Regions from separate parts of the Burkholderia pseudomultivorans genome, predicted to be linked through region 3. Evidence: predicted binding sites of a transcription regulator. Region 3 holds the regulator's gene; each other region holds the start of a gene.
The links. The regulator FliA, encoded in region 3, starts transcription of late flagellar genes. The targets are predictions, from matches to a motif close to CTAAAGTTTNNNNNNNNNNNGCCGNTA.
Positions count from the first base shown of each region.

Region 1: a site for FliA is predicted at 2,349-2,375, ahead of flgK (flagellar hook-associated protein FlgK). Genes of this name have one in related genera too.
Region 2: a site for FliA is predicted at 912-938, ahead of flgM (flagellar biosynthesis anti-sigma factor FlgM). Genes of this name have one in related genera too.

Region 1 covers NZ_CP013378.1:4,675,973-4,681,902, forward strand. Annotated here, with positions in the region: gene flgL (flagellar hook-associated protein FlgL) at 1-295, opposite strand, end outside; gene flgK (flagellar hook-associated protein FlgK) at 313-2,292, opposite strand; gene WS57_RS33935 (flagellar brake protein) at 2,473-3,228, opposite strand; gene flgJ (flagellar assembly peptidoglycan hydrolase FlgJ) at 3,465-4,457, opposite strand; gene WS57_RS33945 (flagellar basal body P-ring protein FlgI) at 4,458-5,630, opposite strand; gene flgH (flagellar basal body L-ring protein FlgH) at 5,636-5,930, opposite strand, start outside.
Region 2 covers NZ_CP013378.1:4,687,610-4,693,539, forward strand. Annotated here, with positions in the region: gene flgA (flagellar basal body P-ring formation chaperone FlgA) at 1-867, shown strand, start outside; gene flgM (flagellar biosynthesis anti-sigma factor FlgM) at 968-1,306, shown strand; gene WS57_RS33995 (flagella synthesis protein FlgN) at 1,381-1,821, shown strand; gene WS57_RS34000 (M24 family metallopeptidase) at 1,943-3,805, opposite strand; gene WS57_RS34005 (helix-turn-helix domain-containing protein) at 4,205-4,987, shown strand; gene WS57_RS34010 (multifunctional CCA addition/repair protein) at 5,151-5,930, opposite strand, start outside.
Region 3 covers NZ_CP013378.1:213,326-219,255, reverse strand. Annotated here, with positions in the region: gene ahcY (adenosylhomocysteinase) at 101-1,519, opposite strand; S-adenosyl-L-homocysteine riboswitch at 1,554-1,668, opposite strand; gene WS57_RS13930 (RNA polymerase sigma factor FliA) at 1,746-2,480, opposite strand; gene WS57_RS13925 (MinD/ParA family ATP-binding protein) at 2,503-3,321, opposite strand; gene flhF (flagellar biosynthesis protein FlhF) at 3,314-5,080, opposite strand; gene flhA (flagellar biosynthesis protein FlhA) at 5,077-5,930, opposite strand, start outside.

The DNA of each region.
Region 1 (5,930 bases), 390 kb from region 3:
CGCCGGCCTGCATCACGCTCGAGTGGATCGTGTTCAGCAGGTTGTTGACGGTCGTCAGCGTCTGGTCCTCCTTCTGCAGCGACGACAGCGCGACGTTCTGGTTCGTCGCGTACTGCGACAGCGTCGCCGAGGTCATCGACAACTGCACGGCCTGCGCAGCGCCGAGCGGGTTGTCGGCCGGCGTCGACAGGCTCACGCCGCTCGAGATCTGCTGGTAGAGCTGCGCGAGCTGCGCCTGCTGGTCGCTCATCTGCGCGACGTTGAGCTGGTAGAACTGGGCAGTGGAAATCCGCATCGCTTCGATCCCCGGAATCAGTTGAACAGGCCGAGCACGGTCTGGAACAGCGTCGCCGCCGTCTGGATCACCTTCGCGTTCGCCTGGTAGAGCTGCTGGTACTGCATCAGGTTGGCCGCTTCCTCGTTCTGGTTCACGCCCGACACCGACTGCTGCGACGCGGTGATCTGGCCGACCAGCGCGGTCTGCGCGGCGCTCGACGACTTCAGCTGGCTCGCCGCGTTGCCGATGTTGTTCACGTAGCTCGCGTAGGCGCCCGTCAGCGTGACCGTGCCGTTGCCGAACGACTTCGCGCTGACGAGCTTCGACAATGCGAGTGCGTTGGTGCCGTCGTTGGTGCCGCCGGCGTACGGGCCGATCTTGAACTGGTCGCCGTCGGCCGGCGCGCCCGACAGCGACACCGTCACGCCGTTGATCGCGCCCGGCGCGGTGCCCGACATCGTCAGCGTCGCGCCGACCGACGGGTCGTACGGCACCGGCGTCGACGGGTCGGTGATCGTCACCTGCTGCGGCGGCGTGCCGGCGATCGTCACGGTCGTGCCGGCCGGGAAGCCCGACAGCGACTTCGACGCCGCGTCGTAGGTCAGCGTGGTCGACGGCGCCTGGTAGCCGGCGCTCACCGCGCCCTGCGTGATGGTGGCGGTGCCGGCATTCGTCGATACGGCCGACGACACGACCGGCGACGCGGCCGCGATCGCCGAGCCGTTCGAGGTCGCGAGGCCGAAGCCGTCGAGCGCACCGCGCGTGGGCAGCACCGTGAACTGGTCGCCGGCGCTCATCGCGCCCGACGAGAACGAGAAGTCGAGGCCGCCGATCGAAGCCGGCATCGACTTCGAGGTGCCGACCACCGAGCCGCTCGCGCGATCGGTCAGCGTGTACTGGGTGCCGTCGTACGACAGCGTGTAGTCGCCCGTGGTCGGCTGCGACGCGTCGGTGAACGACACGGACAGCGCCGCGTCGCCCTTGTTCTGCTGGTTCGCGTAGACCGTCGGCGCGCCGACCGCGAACAGCTTGCCGCCGACGTTGCCCGACAGGTCGATGCCGAGCGCGTTCTGCGCGTTGACCTGCGCGGCGAAGCTCGTCGCGATCGCGCCGAGCTGCGCCTGCGCGGGGTCGAGCGTCTGGCTGCGGAACGCGAGCAGGCCGCCGAGCGTGCCGCCCGACAGCGACGCGTCGGACAGGTACTGGTTCTGGCCCGGCGGGTTCGCGCCGGCGATCCCCTGCGACACGACGGTCAGCTCGCTCGGATCGGACGGCGACGTGACGGCCGCGAGTTGGTAGCTCTTGTCGGCGACGACGAGCGGCTGGCCGCCCGCGAGGAACACGCTGTAGCCGTCGCTGTTGCGCACCACCTGCACGCCCGCGAGGCCCGACAGGTTCGACACCGCGAGGTCGCGCTGGTCCATCAGCTGGTTCGGCGGCTGGCCCTGGCTGCTCGCCGCGGCGATCTGCTGGTTCAGCTGCGCGATCTGCGCGGTGTACGCGTTGATCTGCGACACGGTGCTCGTCAGCTGCGTATTCACGCTCTGGCGCAGCGCGTCGTACTGCTGGCCGGCCGCCGTGATCTGGTCGGCCAGCGTCTGCGCATTGCTCATCGCGGTCTGCCGCACCGAGGTGTCGGCGGCGTTGTTCGCGACGTTCTGCAGCCCGGTGAAATAGTTCGTGATCGCGGTCGAGATCCCGGCCGTCGGGCTGCCGACGTAGTTGTTCAGCTGCGCGACGAGCGAATACCAGGTCGACAGCGCGCCGCCCTGCGTCTGCGCGGTGTTCAGCTGGTCGCTCAGGTACTGGCTGTACTGCCGCTGCACGGTGACGGTGTTGACGCCTTGCGGCATGTAGCCGCTGCTCGTGTACTGGCCGCTCGCCTCGGCATAGACGGGCCGCTCGACCGAATAGCCCGGCGTCGCGGCGTTGCTGATGTTCTGGCCGGTCGTCGTGAGGCCCCAGAGTGCGGCATTCAGGCCGCTGACGCCGAGGTTCATGAGTGTGTTGGACATGCGCGATCCTGATGAGCCGGCCGCGCTGCGGCCGCCGGGTTGCGTGACTCCCGGTATAACGGCCGCGGATCGGAAAAATTGAGGGAAAAATGCGCATACGACGCACCGACGCGCGTCGATGCGCATCGTGCGTCGAAACTGCGGGCGGCGGGCGCGCGCGACGGCGCGCCCACGGCGGCGTCAGGCCCGCGCGAGCGAGCGGCGCTTCATCTCGAGTTGCGTGATCAGCCGCTGCAGCGTGTTCTCCGCGCTGCCCGGCAGCGACAGGAAGCGAAAGCCGAGCTGGTAGCGCCGCGAGCCGTTGGGCATCTGCGTCGAGCGCTGCGACACGAGCTGCAGATCGAGCGACAGCTTGCCATGGCCGTTCAGCTCGAGCTCGGCACCGGGCAGCTGCGTGCCGACCTCCAGCGTCTCGACGCGCTCGTCGGCCGTGCGCAGCCCGACGCCGCCGAGCGACAGGTTGTGCACCTCGAACACGAAGCTTTCGCCGCTCGGCAGCGTGCCGCGGCACAGATACGGATCGACGACCGGCGCGTCGACGCGGAAATATTCGCGGCGCTGGATGCAGACCAGCACGTCGGGGAAATCGGCGACGAACGCGGGCAGCCCCTCGTAGCGCGTCTCGCGCGGCGTGCCGGTCGAGAATTCGACGCGCACGCCTTCCGGCGCGGCCGAGAACGTGCAGTGCGACGCGGCGAGGATGCCGGCGTTCTGCTCGGCCAGCGCGCCCCAGTCGAACGTGAACGTGCGCGCGCCGACATCGACCTCGAGCAGCCGCGTGACGAGCTGGCCGCCCGGATACTGGACGGTCAGGAAATCGCCGCGGTTCACGAGGTTGCGCAACTGCACGCCGATCTCCAGCGGATTGCGGCGGGCAAAGTCGGGGCCGGAATGGCCTGCATCCAGGCTCGGATCCGTCGACGTTTCGATATTCATGGCTAGCCGGTCTTTCTTGTCGTGGGCGCACGGGCAACCGGTGCGCGGTAAAACCGGGCCAGAAAGCGGGCCCGGTCACAGGTCTCTCACACTTAGCGGCAGTGCTGACCGAAAGTTTAGAACGATTTGCCGATTTTTTTCGCGCAAACGTTGAAACCGCGCGCGGCGGGCGGCCGGGCGCGGTCCGGAGGGTCGGGCGACGGGCAGCCGGCAGCCGGCCGCCGGCGGCCGGCCCGTCAGCCGATCTGCTGCATGATCGAGATCAGCTTCTTCGCGTAGTTCGGGTCGGTCGCATAGCCTGCCTTCTGCAGCCCGTGCGCGAAACCCTCGACGCTGCGGCTCGCGCTCAGCACGCCAGCATAGCGCGGATTGTTCTTCAGCAGGTTCGCGTAATCGGTCATCGCGTGCTCGTACGAATCGTACGCGCGGAACTTCGCGACGACGCGGCGCGGCGTGCCGTTCACGTATTCGGTCGTCAGCGCCGACACCGTGCGGCCGGTCCAGCCCTTGGTCGCCTTGATGCCGAATACGTTGTGGCTGGTCGAGCCGTCGGCCGCGCGGATCTCGCGCTTGCCCCAGCCCGATTCGAGCGCCGCCTGCCCGACGATGAAGCGCGCCGGGATGCCGGTCGCCGCGCTCGCCGCCTGCGCGGGGGCCGCCAGCCGGTCGACGAACGCGTCCGCGTCCGGCGAGCCGCTCGCGCCCTTCAGCGGCGGCGTCAGCGCGCTGCCGGCCGTATAGCCGCGCGCGCCCGCGAGGCCGCCGTTGTTCGACGCGGCATTCGCATAGGCCTTCGCCATCGCGTTCATCGCGGCGAGGCTGCCCTCGTTGCCGGACTCGCCGAAGCCGGCAGCGCCGAGCCCGGCCGCGCCGAGATCGGCCGCCGTGCCGCCGCCCGCGCCCTGCCCCGCATTGCGCATCAGCTGCTTCATCAGCGCGTCGGCGACGCCGATTCCGCGCGACGACATCTGCTGCGCGAGCTGCTGGTCGAGCATCGACGTGTACATCTTCGACGTATGCGAGTCGAACAGCCCGCCGTCGGGCGTCGCGTCGCGCATGCTCTTCAGCATCATCTGCGTGAACATCGCGTCGAACTGGCCCGCGACGAGCTTCGCGCCGCCCTGCGGCGACTGCTTCACCTGCGCGCGCAGCGCGTCGAAGCCCTGTACGTCGAGCGCGAAGCGCTGCGTGAGGTCGCCCGCGCCCGGAAGATTCGCCGAATTCGCCATTTAGATGATCTCCAGGTCCGCGCGCAGCGCACCGGCCGCCTTCATCGCCTGCAGGATCGACATCAGGTCGGCCGGCGTCGCGCCGAGCGTGTTGAGCGCCTTCACGACGTCGGCGAGGTTCGCGCCGGCCGTCACCATCTTCAGCGCGCCGTTGTCCTGCTTCAGCTGGATCTGCGACTGCTGCGCGACCACCGTCTGCCCGTTCGAGAACGGCCCCGGCTGCGACACGACCGGCTGCGTGTTGACGACGACCGACAGGTTGCCGTGCGCGACCGCGCAACTTTGCAGCGTGACCATCTGGTTCATCACGATCGAGCCGGTGCGCGCGTTCAGGATCACCTTCGCGGCCGCCTTGTCCGGGCTCACGTCGAGGTTCTGCAGGCGCGCCATGAACGCGACCTGCTGCGCCGGGTCGGCCGGCGCGGCGAGCTGGATCGTGCGGCCGTCGAGCGCCGTCGCGACGCCCGGGCCGAAGTTCGAATTGACCGCCGACACGATGCGCTGCGCGGTGCCGTAGTCCATGTCGTTCAGCTGCAGCTGCAGCATGCCGTTCATCTGCGCGAGCGCGTTCGGCACCGAGCGCTCGACGATCGCGCCGCCGACGATGCGCCCGGCCGCGAGCTGGTTCACCTGCACGCGGCTGCCGTTCGCGCTGGCGCCCGCGCCGCCGACCGCCATGTTGCCCTGCGCGAGCGCATACACCTGCCCGTCCGCGCCCTTCAGCGGCGTGAGCAGCAGCGTGCCGCCGCGCAGGCTCTTCGCGTTGCCGAGCGACGACACCGTCACGTCGAGCGCCTCGCCCGGCCGTGCGAACGGCGGCAGCGTCGCGGTCACCATCACGGCCGCGACGTTCTTCAGCTGCATGTTGTTGAGCTGCGACGCACCGCCGTTGGCCGAGCCGTTGTTGATCGAGATGCCGAGGTTCGCGAGCATGTTCGCGAGCGTCTGGGTCGTAAACGGCGTCTGCATCGTCTGGTCGCCGGTGCCGTCGAGGCCGACGACGAGGCCATAGCCGATCAGCGGGTTGTCGCGCACGCCCTGGATCTGCGCGAGGTCCTTCAGGCGCTCGGCGCGCGCGGGGCCTGCGCCGAGCCCGCACACGGCGGCGACCAGCAGCAGCGCGGCGGCGGCATGCGCGCGAAACGACAGGCGACGAAGTACGGTCTTGTGCATCGGCGTCACCACGGCGCGATATTGAGGAAGAAGCGCTGCAGCCAGCCCATCGTCTCGGCTTCGTTGATGTAGCCCTTCGCCGAGTATTCGATCCGCGCGTCGGCGACCTGCGTCGAGTACACCGAATTCGAGCCGGAGATCGTGTTCGGATTGACGACGCCCGAGAAGCGCACGAATTCGTTGCCCTGGTTGATCAGCATCTGCTTTTCGCCGCTGACCACCAGGTTGCCGTTCGGCAGCACGTTGGTGACGGTCACCGTGATCGTGCCGTTGAACGTGTTCGCCGCGCTCGCGCCGCCG
Region 2 (5,930 bases), 380 kb from region 3:
AACACCGCCGGCACCGGCTATGGCGCGGCGCGCGCCGCCGACCCGGGCGGCATCGTCACGGTCGTCGCCGGCGCGGCCGATGCCGCGTCGAACGCCGCGCGGACGCCGCAGCCGCCGGCGATCGCGGCACGCCCGGTGCCGCCGCGCGCCGCCGCGCCGGCCCCGCGCCCGGCGGCCGCCGCCGCTGCCGTGTCAGCCGCTGCCGCGCCGACGTCCGCCGCCGCGCAACCCGACACCGCCCCCGCCCGGCAGGATCCCGACTCGATTCGCCGCGTGGCGCTCGCGTTCCTGCAGCAGCAGATCGCCGGCCTGCCCGGCAAGACCACCGCGACGGTCGCGCCCGCGTTTCCGCGCGGGCTCGCCGCCTGCACGACGCTCGAGCCGTTCCTGCCGACCGGTGCGCGCCTGTGGGGCCGCACGACGGTCGGCGTGCGCTGCGCGGGCGAGCGGCCGTGGACCGTCTATCTGCAGGCAAAAGTCGCGGTGCAGGCCACCTACTATGTCGCCGCGCGGCAGATTGCGCCCGGCGAGCCGCTGAGCGCGGCCGACCTCGTCGCGCGCGACGGCGACCTGACGGTGCTGCCGCTGGCCGTGATCACCGATCCCGCGCAGGCGGTCGGCGCGACCGCGCTCGCGCGCATCGCGGCCGGGCTGCCGCTGCGCCAGGACATGCTGAAGAGCGCGGCGTCGGTGTCGGCCGGACAGACGGTGCGCGTCGTCGCGGCCGGCCCCGGTTTCACGATCTCGGCCGAGGGCAGCGCGCTCGCGAACGCGGCGCCCGGCCAGTCGGTGCGGGTCAGGATGGCGGCGGGCCAGATCGTGACCGCGATCGTCAAGGACGCGGGGACGGTGGAGATCCCGCTGTAAGAGTGTAAAAGATTGTTTATTCGGAGAATTTTGAAGACACGGTGCTAAAGTTCGGCCCGGACCTGCCGTTATCTGGGTCAAACCGTACAGGAACCTCATCGTGAAAATCGATTCCACTCCGAACCCGAGCCCCGTCGCACCGGCCAGCAGCGGCAACGGCGCGGCCCGCCCGCAAGCCGGCGCGGCCTCGTCGACGGCTGCGCAGACGGCCGACGCAGGATCGACCGGCGGCGACGCGACCGTGAACCTGTCCGGTCTGTCCGGCCAGCTGCGCGCGCAGTCGGCATCCGGCGACGCGGACATCGACACGGCGCTCGTCCAGTCGATCAAGGACGCACTGAACAACGGCACGCTGACGATCGATCCGAACCGGATCGCCGACGGCGTGCTGAATACCGCCCGCGAGCTGCTGCAGCAGCAGCGCCCGCAGGGCAACTGAGCCGGCTCGCGCCGGTCCCCCGGTTTGCCGGTGCGCGTGCCTCGGACGCGCGCCGGCGCGACGAGCATCACGCAATGAGAGAAGAGCTGCTGGCCACGGTCAACGACGAACACGCGACGGTCGAAGCGTTCGCGTCGCTGCTTGCGTATGAGGAAAAGGCGCTGACGACGGCCGAACCGCTCGCGATGCTGCCCGGCATCGTCGAGAAGAAAAGCGCGCTGCTCGACCGGCTCGCGCAGCTCGAACGCACGCGCGATGCGCAGTTGTCGGCGCTCGGCTTTTCGGCCGGCAAGAAAGGGATGGACCAGGCCGCCGAGCGCGACGCGCGTCTCGCCGGCCGCTGGCAGCTGCTGCAGCAGGCCGCCGAACGGGCGCGCCGCGCCAATGCGAACAACGGGATGCTGATCCGGATCCGGATGGACTACAACGAGCGCGCGCTCGCGGTGCTGCGCTCGACGCCCGCGCCGGCCGGCGTCTACGGGCCCGACGGCCGCGTGTCGGCGCTGATGCGCTGACGCCCGCAAGGCGCGCCGCCGTGCGCGTCCGTTTTCTCCTTCCCTTTACCCGACTGTTTCACCCATGCGGCCTGCGCAGACGCGCGGCCGGCCCCCCGCCCGCCTTCGCCGGCGAACACACCTACAGCAGCGGACACGCCGTCACCTGCGTGCCGCGCGCGACGCACAGCCGCTCGTAATCGCGCAGGTAGTCGCGCTCGTCGTCGGTCAGCAGATCGAGGTCGATCAGATCCCAGTCGTAGCCGACCGTGACGATGTTCTCGAAACGGACCTTGTCGGGATCCTGCTCGCTCGGGCGGATGATCACGATGTTCTCGATCCGCACGCCGCCCTTGCCCGGCAGGTAGATGCCCGGCTCGACCGAGACCACCGCATTGGGCACCAGCCCGTACCGCGCGCCCGGCGCGAACCGCACGCCGCCATCGTGCACGTGGATGCCGACGCCGTGTCCGGTGCCGTGTCCGTAATCGTGGCCGTGGTCGCGGCACACCTGCCGCACCGCCGCGTCGACGTCCGCGCCGGTCGCGTCCTTCGGGAACTGCGCGACGAGCCCCTTGATGCAGGCCTTCAGCGCGACCGTGTAGATCTCGCGCTGCCACGGCCGGGCGACCGTTTCCGCGCGCGTGCGACGCAATACGACCCGCGTGCAGTCCGTCGCGAAGCCGGCCTCGTAGTACGCGCCGCTGTCGAGCAGCACGAGTTCGCCTTCGCTCAGCGCGACGTCGGCGCTGGCCGCCGTGTAATGCGCGGACGCGCTGTTCGCGCCGTTCGCCGCGACCGACGGAAACGTCAGCGCCACCGCGCCGCGCGCGCCGTAAGCATCGCTGATCGCGCGCGCCAGATCGTATTCGGAATGCCGCCGCCCGGGCTCGCCCGCCTTCGCCCAGCGCATCGTCTCGGCGATCGCCGCGGAGCTGCGCGCGAACGCCTCGCGAAACCGGTCGAGCGCGGCCGGCGTCTTGGCCGCGCGCATCGCCTCGACCGGGTTGCAATCGACGTGCGGCGCGTGCGGCCACACGCGGCGCACCGTATCGACAAGCGCGCAGTTGACCGACTCGAAGCCGTAGCAGACGCGCCCGACCGCGAACTGCGCGAGAAAGCGCGCGAGCGCGTCGAAGTCGCGCCGGATCACCTGCAGCGCCGGATACGACGCGAGTTCGACCGGACAGCGGTCGCAGCCTTCCGGCAGGAACAGCGCGACCTGCTCGCCGACCACGAACAGGTAGCCCAGGTGCGACGACGCGTTCGGGATGTGATAGCCGCGGCTGTTCAGCAGATGGCCGAGATCGTCCGCCGCGCAGCTGACGAACGCGGTCGCGCCGTCGGTCGCCGTGCCCGTCGCGTGCCCCTGCGCGGCCAGTTGCCGGTTCAGCGTCGCGATGTTGTGCGCGACGCTCGTGCCGGTCATCGCTTCCGGCAACTCGAAGATCGGCCGCTCGACGACCCAGCCCGGCAGCGCGACCGCGCGATCGATTTCGCGGCCGGCGAGACTCGTCCATTCCAGGTGCGCCGCCCGCGTGCCGTCGAGCAGCCGGTCGCACTGCGCGACGCTGAGCCGCCAGCCGTCGTAGCCGACGCGCTTGATCCGGTCGGCCCGCGCGACGAGCCAGTCGGCCAGCGCCGGCCAGATCGAAACGTTCAGGTCGAGCTTCTCGACACGCACGCGCGCCGGATCGCACTGCCGTTCCGCCTGCAGGTGATAGCGGCCATCGACGAACAGCACGAACGGCGGCACGCCGAGCGCGCGCGCCACAGCTTCGGCGAGAAAGATCCCGCAGCCGGCCGAGCCGTCGAAGCCCGACACCGCATAGCGCGGGTTGTTGCGGCGTGGCAGGTATTCGGTGACGAACTCGTCCTGCGACGTGACGATCACCGCATCGAGCCGCAGCGTGTCGAGCAGCCGCGACAGCCCGGCCTGCGTGTCGGCGACGCAGGCATCGTACGGGGGAAGGCCGGAGAAACTGTATTGCAGTCGATCGATCATCGGATGCCTGTGGGGTCGTTGTTTTGTCGGCGCGCGCGGGGGCGATCTGCGCGTTCGCGTGTCGGCGCACGGCCGACGCGGCCAGCGCGAATCCGGGCCGCCGCCCGGCGAACCGCATCGCGGACGCGGCCCCGGATTTTTGTCTCACTAAAATTCCGGCACGGTGCGACAGCAATCTAGAGGACCGCGGAATTGAGGTCAAGCTAAAATTTTTGTGCCACTAAAATTCCGGACCGCGGCGCCCCGGCTGCGGCGTGGATACGTCGTCACGACGCTGCGCGGTACAATGCGCCGGCATCGTCGTTCAGACGGTCGTGCCTCGTGCGATGCGCGCAAAACCGACGCCCGGGCGACTGCACCGCCTTCCCGCCTTCCGGCTCGCTGCCACGAAAGAGATTCATGGATTCAGACATCATGCGGATCGGCCAGCGCATTCGCCGCCTGCGCCGGGAAGCGAAGAAAACGCTGCTGGAAGTCGCGACCGAGGCCAGGCTGTCGGTCGGGTTCCTGTCCCAGGTCGAACGCCACCTCACCGGCATCTCCATCTCGTCGCTCGTCAACGTCGCGAAGGCGCTGAACGTGCCGCTCGGCGCGCTGATCGACCAGCCGCGCCAGGCGCAGCCCGATTCGCACCGGGGCCGCCGCGAATCGTACGCGGTCGATCGCACGTCGCAATGGTACGAGCGGCTGTCGACCACCTTCGACGGCAGCCAGATCAATGCGGTGAAAGTGCAGATGATGGAAGGCTATCGTTCGGAATGGGTCGCGCACGGCGGCGATGAATTCGTCTACGTGCTGGACGGCCGGATCTGCTACACGGTCGGCAAGAAGGACTACCCGCTGTCGGCCGGCGACTCGCTCCACTTCGACGCGCGCAAGCGGCACCGCGTCGCCAACGTCGGCGACGGGCCTGCCGAGCTGATCGTGGTCGGCACGCTGCCGCTGTTCGACGACGACGGCCAGGCCGAATTCGTGTCCGCGACGATGGCAATCCGCCAGCCCGGGCGCGAAGCGCGGGCGATCCCGGGCGAACCGCGGGTGAGCCGCCGCCAGCCCGAGCCGAAACGCGGCGGGCGCGCGGCAGATGCTGCATCGGAAAGGAGCGCTGCCGCGGCATCCGCGGGCAAGCGCCTTGCGGCTGCCGCGACGAGCCGCAAGCCAGCCGCGCGCAAGAAGCCATGACGGCGGGCGGGCTCTCCCGCCCGACGACGGCATGATTCGTGTGTCGACGTGACGCGATGCCGGATTCCGGCCGCCGATCGCCCACGCACGCAGGCAGGCATGCGAGCGCTACGCCGCCCGACTCGCTCACCCACACAAGCGCCCGACCGCCGCGCCGCCCGCACTACTCGCCGATCTCGAGCGCCTGCGCGACAGCCTGGATCCGCGCGCGATGCACGGCATCCTTGATCTTCACCGCATCGCTGCCGACCCCGCGCGCGATCGCGCCCGCGTCGACGCTGCGCGCGGCCGCGAGCGCGACGCGCAGCCGCTCGGCCTGCGGATACGGCTGCGTCTCGAGCCCGAGCCGCCCGCGCGCGTCGGCCTCGCACGCCTGCAGCATTTCCGCGAAGCGCGCGGGCTTGCGCAGCGCGTCGGTGCGCTCGAAGAACCGCACCAGTGCGGCCGCGCCCATCTCCATCACGCGATGCAGGTTGCCGTGCTCGCGCGCGACGACGATCGCCAGGTCGCGGCACTCGTTCGGCACGCGCAGCCGCTCGCACAGCGGCTTCAGCAGGTCGACGCTGCGGCCTTCGTGGCCGACGTGGCGCGGCAGCACGTCGGCCGGCGTGGTCGCCTTGCCGAGATCGTGCGTGAGCGCTGCGAAGCGCACCGGCAGCGAATAGCCCTGCTTCGCCGCATAGTCGACGACCATCATCACGTGCACGCCCGTGTCGACTTCCGGATGGTAGTCGGCGCGCTGCGGCACGCCCCACAGGCCGTCGACCTCGGGCAGGATGCGCGCGAGCGCGCCGCAGTCGCGCAGCACCGCGAACATCCGCGACGGCTTCGCCTCCATCAGCCCGCGCGCAAGCTCCTGCCACACGCGCTCCGGCACGAGCGCGTCGACCTCGCCCGCCTCGACCATCCGGCGCATCAGCGCGAGCGTCTCGTCGGCGACCGT
Region 3 (5,930 bases):
GCCCGAAGGCGCGACGCACCGGTCCGGCCGGATGACGCCCGCGCCGCCGCGTCGCGCGCGCCGCAGCGCGGCGCACCCGAAACCGCGACGGCGGCGTGCATCAGTAGCGGTAGTGGTTCGGCTTGAACGGGCCTTCCTTCGACACGCCGATGTACGCGGCCTGTTCGTCCGACAGCTCCGACAGGTTCGCGCCGATGCGCGCGAGGTGCAGGCGCGCGACCTTCTCGTCGAGATGCTTCGGCAGCACGTAAACCTTGTTCTCGTACTCGCCGCCGCGCGTGAACAGCTCGATCTGCGCGAGCGTCTGGTTCGCGAACGAGTTCGACATCACGAACGACGGGTGGCCGGTCGCGCAGCCGAGGTTCACGAGGCGGCCTTCGGCCAGCAGGATGATGCGCTTGCCGTCCGGGAAGATGATGTGGTCGACCTGCGGCTTGATGTTTTCCCACTGGTACTGGCGCGTCGACGCGACGTCGATTTCCGAGTCGAAGTGGCCGATGTTGCAGACGATCGCGTTATGGCGCATCGCCTTCATGTGATCGTGGTTGATCACGTGGTAGTTGCCGGTCGCCGTCACGAAGATGTCGGCCTTGTCGGCCGCGTATTCCATCGTCACGACGCGGTAGCCTTCCATCGCCGCCTGCAGCGCGCAGATCGGATCGATTTCGGTGACCCACACGGTCGCGCCGAGGCCGCGCAGCGACTGCGCGCAGCCCTTGCCCACGTCGCCGTAGCCCGCGACGACCGCGACCTTGCCCGCGATCATCACGTCGGTCGCGCGCTTGATGCCGTCGACCAGCGACTCGCGGCAGCCGTACAGGTTGTCGAACTTCGACTTGGTGACCGAATCGTTCACGTTGAACGCCGGGAACGGCAGGCGGCCGTCCTTTTCCATCTGGTACAGGCGGTGCACGCCGGTGGTGGTTTCCTCGGTCACGCCCTTGATGTGCGCGAGGCGCGTCGAGTACCAGGTCGGGTCGGCGTCGAGGTGCTTGGCGATCGACTTGTACAGCGCGACTTCTTCCTCGTTGGTCGGCTTCGCGATCACCGAGCGATCCTTCTCGGCCTTCGAGCCGAGGATCAGCAGCAGCGTCGCATCGCCGCCGTCGTCGAGGATCATGTTGGCGAATTCGCCGTTCGGCCATTCGAAGATGCGGTGCGAGAACTCCCAGTATTCGTCGAGCGATTCGCCCTTGAACGCGAACACCGGCGTGCCGGCCTCGACGATCGCGGCGGCGGCGTGGTCCTGCGTCGAGAAGATGTTGCACGAGGCCCAGCGCACGTCGGCGCCGAGCGCCTTCAGCGTCTCGATCAGCACGCCCGTCTGGATCGTCATGTGCAGCGAACCGGCGATGCGCGCGCCCTTCAGCGGCTGCTGCGCCTTGTATTCGTCGCGGATCTGCACGAGGCCCGGCATTTCGGTCTCGGCGATGTTCAGTTCCTTGCGGCCCCAGCCGGCAAGCGCCATGTCGGCGACGACGTAATCCTGGGAAGCTTTCGAATCGATAATGGCGTTCATCACGCCCTCCTTTCTAAAAAAGTTCTAGAAATTGGTGACGTGAGCGCCGTTCAGGAGGCGAAGCCGACGGACGATGCCGCGCCGGCGCCTGGTGAAGCCTTCCGAGCCTGGCGGACGCAGAACGGTCCGTCGCAACGCTCCTCGGAAAACGGGAAGGATTGTAGCAAATCGGCGCGACGAATGCGTGCCCCGCGCGGCGTCGACGCGCGCGGGCGCAATCGGAGGGTCAGGTCTCCGCGCCGACCCACGCCTGCTCGCGCAGCCGCGCGCGCAGGCGCGCGACGGCCTGGCTGTGCAGCTGGCACACGCGCGACTCGCTGACTTCGAGCACCGCGCCGATCTCGCGCAGGTTCAGCCCGCGCTCGTAGTAGAGCGACATCAGCAGCTTCTCGCGCTCGGGCAGCCGCTCGATCGCTTCCACCAGCGCGCCGCGCAGATGGTCGTCGAGCAGCGCCGACAGCGGATCGGCATGATCGACGCGATAGCGATCGAGGAACGGTTCGTCGTCGGCCGCGCGGTCGAAATCCTCGTAATAGATCAGCTGGCTGCCGTGCAGGTCCTGCAACATCCCCTGGTACTCGTCGAGCGGCATGTTCAGGTGCTGCGCGATCTCGGCTTCGCTGGCCGCGCGGCCGAGCTGCTGCTCGACCTGGTGCACCGCGTGCTCGACCTCGCGCGAGGTCTTGCGCAGGCTGCGCGGCAGCCAGTCGTTGCTGCGCAGCTCGTCGAGCATCGCGCCACGAATCCGCTGCGTCGCATAGGTCTCGAACTGCGCGCCCTGGTCTTCCTTGTAGCGGCCGGCCGCATCCATCAGGCCGATCATGCCGGCCTGGATCAGGTCGTCGAGATCGACGCTCGCCGGCATCTTCGCGACGAGCTGCAGCCCGAGGCGGCGCACCAGCGGCGCGTATTGCGCGAGCACGTCGGCCTGCGAGATCTTTCCTTGAGCGTTGTACATCATGGCTCTCTCCTTCCGGTGGCGCTCAGACGGCGTGCGCCGTGCCCGCCTGGTACGACGGTTGCGCGCCGGGGCGAACGTCGCGCCCCGCGCCCGACCGCGGACGCATCGGCCAGTACAGCAGGTCGGCGGCGATCTGCCGGTAGTCGCGCGCGGCGGCCGACGACGGGAACGCGTCGACCGCGGTGCGCGTCAGCGCGCGTGCATGCTCGACGAGCGGATCGGCGCTCACGCAGCCCGCGTCGGCGATCGACACCGTCAGGTAGCGGCTGGCGACGCCCGCGAGGTTGTCGAACGCGGTCTTCGCATCGACGGGGCTGCCGACGTGGTTGGTCAGCACGCGGAACTGCGCGATCGCGTGCGCGAAATGCAGCCGCTTCATGCACGCGTAGGCCTCGGTGATCGCCTGCGCGGCCACGCGCGTGACGACCAGCACGTCGTGCGCTTCGCGCGCGAGCGCGGACAGCGTGCCGTCGGCGCCGAGCTGCGCGTCGACCAGCACGATGTCGGCCTGGCCGTCGACGAAGTCGCCCAGCTGCGCATCGCTGTAGCCGGCGCGCGCGAACCGCGCGGCCGCGCACAGACCGAAGCCGGCGGCCACCCGCGTGCGTTCGCCGTCGCGCAGCCACGCGCCCGCGAGCGTCGCGGATGCCGAATGCACGTCGGCGCGCTCGTCGACGACGAGCACGTCCTTGCCGAGCGCGGCCAGCGCGGCGGCCACGTTCACGATGGTCGAGGTGCAGCCGACGCCCGCCGGCCCGCCCGTCACTGCGACGATGCGCGACGTGCGCCCGGCCAGCAGGCGCCGCAGCCCTTCGGCCTGGTCGATGATTCGTTTATCCAAAACGCACCTCGTGCAGGTCGGCGGTGGCACGTGCGGTCAGCGCGGAAAGCAGCGTCGGCATGTCCTCGTCTTGCGGCACGAAGGGCGAGCCGTCGCGCGGCACACAGAACGCGCTTTTCAGCAGGAATTTCGTCGTCGCGACGTACAGGTTCTCCGGCACCTTCTGGCCGGTCGACACGTAGTGCACGGGCAGCTTGTAGCGGATCACCGTGTCGAGCGCGCCGCCGAGATGGGTCGCCTCGTCGAGCTTCGTCAGGATGCAGCCGGCCAGGTCCGGCGCCGCCGCATGCGGGTGCTGGCCCGCGCTGCGGTAGGCCTGCACGACCTCGTTGAGCGTGTCGCCGTGGCTCGTCGCGTTGAGCAGCAGCAGGCGCTGCACCGGCGCGTTCGCGCCGTGCAGCATCGCGATCTGGTCGGACACCGCGCGGTCGCGCTGGCTCATCCCGATCGTGTCGATCAGCACGATGTGCTTGTTGCGCAGCTCGGACAGCGCGAGCGCGAGATCGCCCGCATCCTTCACCGCGTGCACCGGCACGCCGAGGATCTTGCCGAAGATGCGCAGCTGCTCGTGGCCGCCGATCCGGTAGCTGTCGGTCGTCAGCAGCGCGACCTTGCTGGCGCCGAAGCGCATCACGCAGCGCGCCGCGAGCTTCGCGGTGGTCGTGGTCTTGCCGACGCCGGTCGGCCCCATCAGCGCGAACACGCCGCCGCGCTCCATCAGCGCATCCTCGCTGCCGAGCACCGGCAGGTTCGCCGCGAGCACCGACTGCGCCCATTCGACGGCGGCGTCGAAGCTCTGCGCGCCGTCGCCGGCCGGCAGGTTGTCGACCAGCATCCGCACCAGCTGCGCGGAGAAGCCGGCCGCGAACAGATGCCGGGTCAGCGCACCGTGCACCGGGCTGCGGCGCTGGCGGTCGTGCCACATCAGGTGGTCGAACTGCGTTTCCATCATGCCGCGCAGCGCGCCGAGCTCGTTCATCACCGTGTCGTTGACGATCTGCTCGACGCCCGACTTCACCGCGTCGGCGACGGCCGCAGCCGCCTCGGCGGACAGGCGCGGACGCTCGGCCGGCTTCGTGGCGGAAGAAGCGGCCGATTCCGTTGCGCGCGGCGCGGCGGCCGGCATGCGGCGCTCGGCATCGCGCACGACGTCGCGCGCCCAGTCGGCCGGCGGCGCTTCCTGCGGCGCGCGTGCGGCGGCCGGCGGCACGGCCGGCGCGGGCTGCGTGCGGGCGAGCAGCGCGTCGCGCTGCTGCGTCAGGCGCTTCGCGTGCTCGACGAGCCACGGCGCGGGTTCGGCGGATGCGGCGGATGCCGGTGCGGCGTTCGACGGCGCAGCGGCGCCCGATGCGGCAACGCCCGATGCAGCGGCGCCCGACACCTCCTCATCCGCTTCGGCGCCGGCCTCCGTCAGGTCGGCGCTCGCGCCGAACACGGACGAGAACACGTCCGGCAGCCCGCCGTCGCCGGCCGCATACGGATTGGCGCTCATCCGCGCAGGCGCCGCGGCGGGCCGCGCCACGATGCCCGGCACCGCGGCGGCCGGCACGGACTCCGGCGTACGCAGCACGACACGCGGTCGTGCGGCGGCGGCCGGCGGCGCGACCGCGGCCAGTTCGGCGTCGGCGAGTGCGACGATTTCGACGCTGCCGTCATCGAGCGTGCGGTTCGACAGCACGACGGCGTCGGCGCCGAGCGCCTCGCGCACCAGACGAAGCGCGTCGCGGCTCGTCGCGCCGGTGAATTTGCGAATGTTCAAGCGGAACCCCCGATGACGTTAACAACCTTGATCGTGCGTGTGTCCGGCACTTCGGCATACGACAGCACTTTCAATTGCGGCAGGCTGCGGCGCAGGAAGCGCGCGAGCATCGCGCGCAACGCGTGCTGCACGAGCAGCACGGGCGGCAGCCCGAGATTCTGTTGACGCAGCATCGCCTGTTGCGTGCCGGTCAGAAGCGTGTGCGCGAGGCCGGGCTCGAGGCCCGGGTTCGCGCCGGTGGCGAGCGCCTGCGACAGCACGCGCTCGAGATTCGCGTCGAGCCCCATCACCTGCATCTCGCCCGAGCCCGGATACCACTGCTGCGTGATCGCGCGGCCGAGCGCGAGCCGCACGGCGGACGTGATCTCGTAGGCGTCGCCGCGCCCCGCATGCTCGGACACGGCCTCGAGGATCGTGCGCATGTCGCGGATCGGCACGCCTTCCTCGAGCAGGTTCTGCAGCACCTTCTGCAGCGTCGTCAGCGAGATCGTCTTCGGCACGAGATCCTCGACGAGCGACGGCGCGTCCTTGCCGGTGCGCTCGACGAGCGCCTGCACTTCCTGGCGGCCGAGCAGCTCGGCCGCATGCTGGACGACCAGATGATTCAGGTGCGTCGCGACGACCGTGCTCGCGTCGACCACCGTGTAGCCGTACACCTGCGCCTGCTCGCGCATCGCGACGTCGATCCACACGGCGGGCAGCCCGAACGCCGGGTCCTGCGTGACGGCGCCCGGCAGCGCAGCCGTGACCTGGCCGGGATTGATCGCGAGCCACTGGCCCGGGAACACTTCGCCGGTGCCGATCTCGACGCCCTTCAGCGCGATGCGGTACGCGTTGGGCCGCAGTTCGA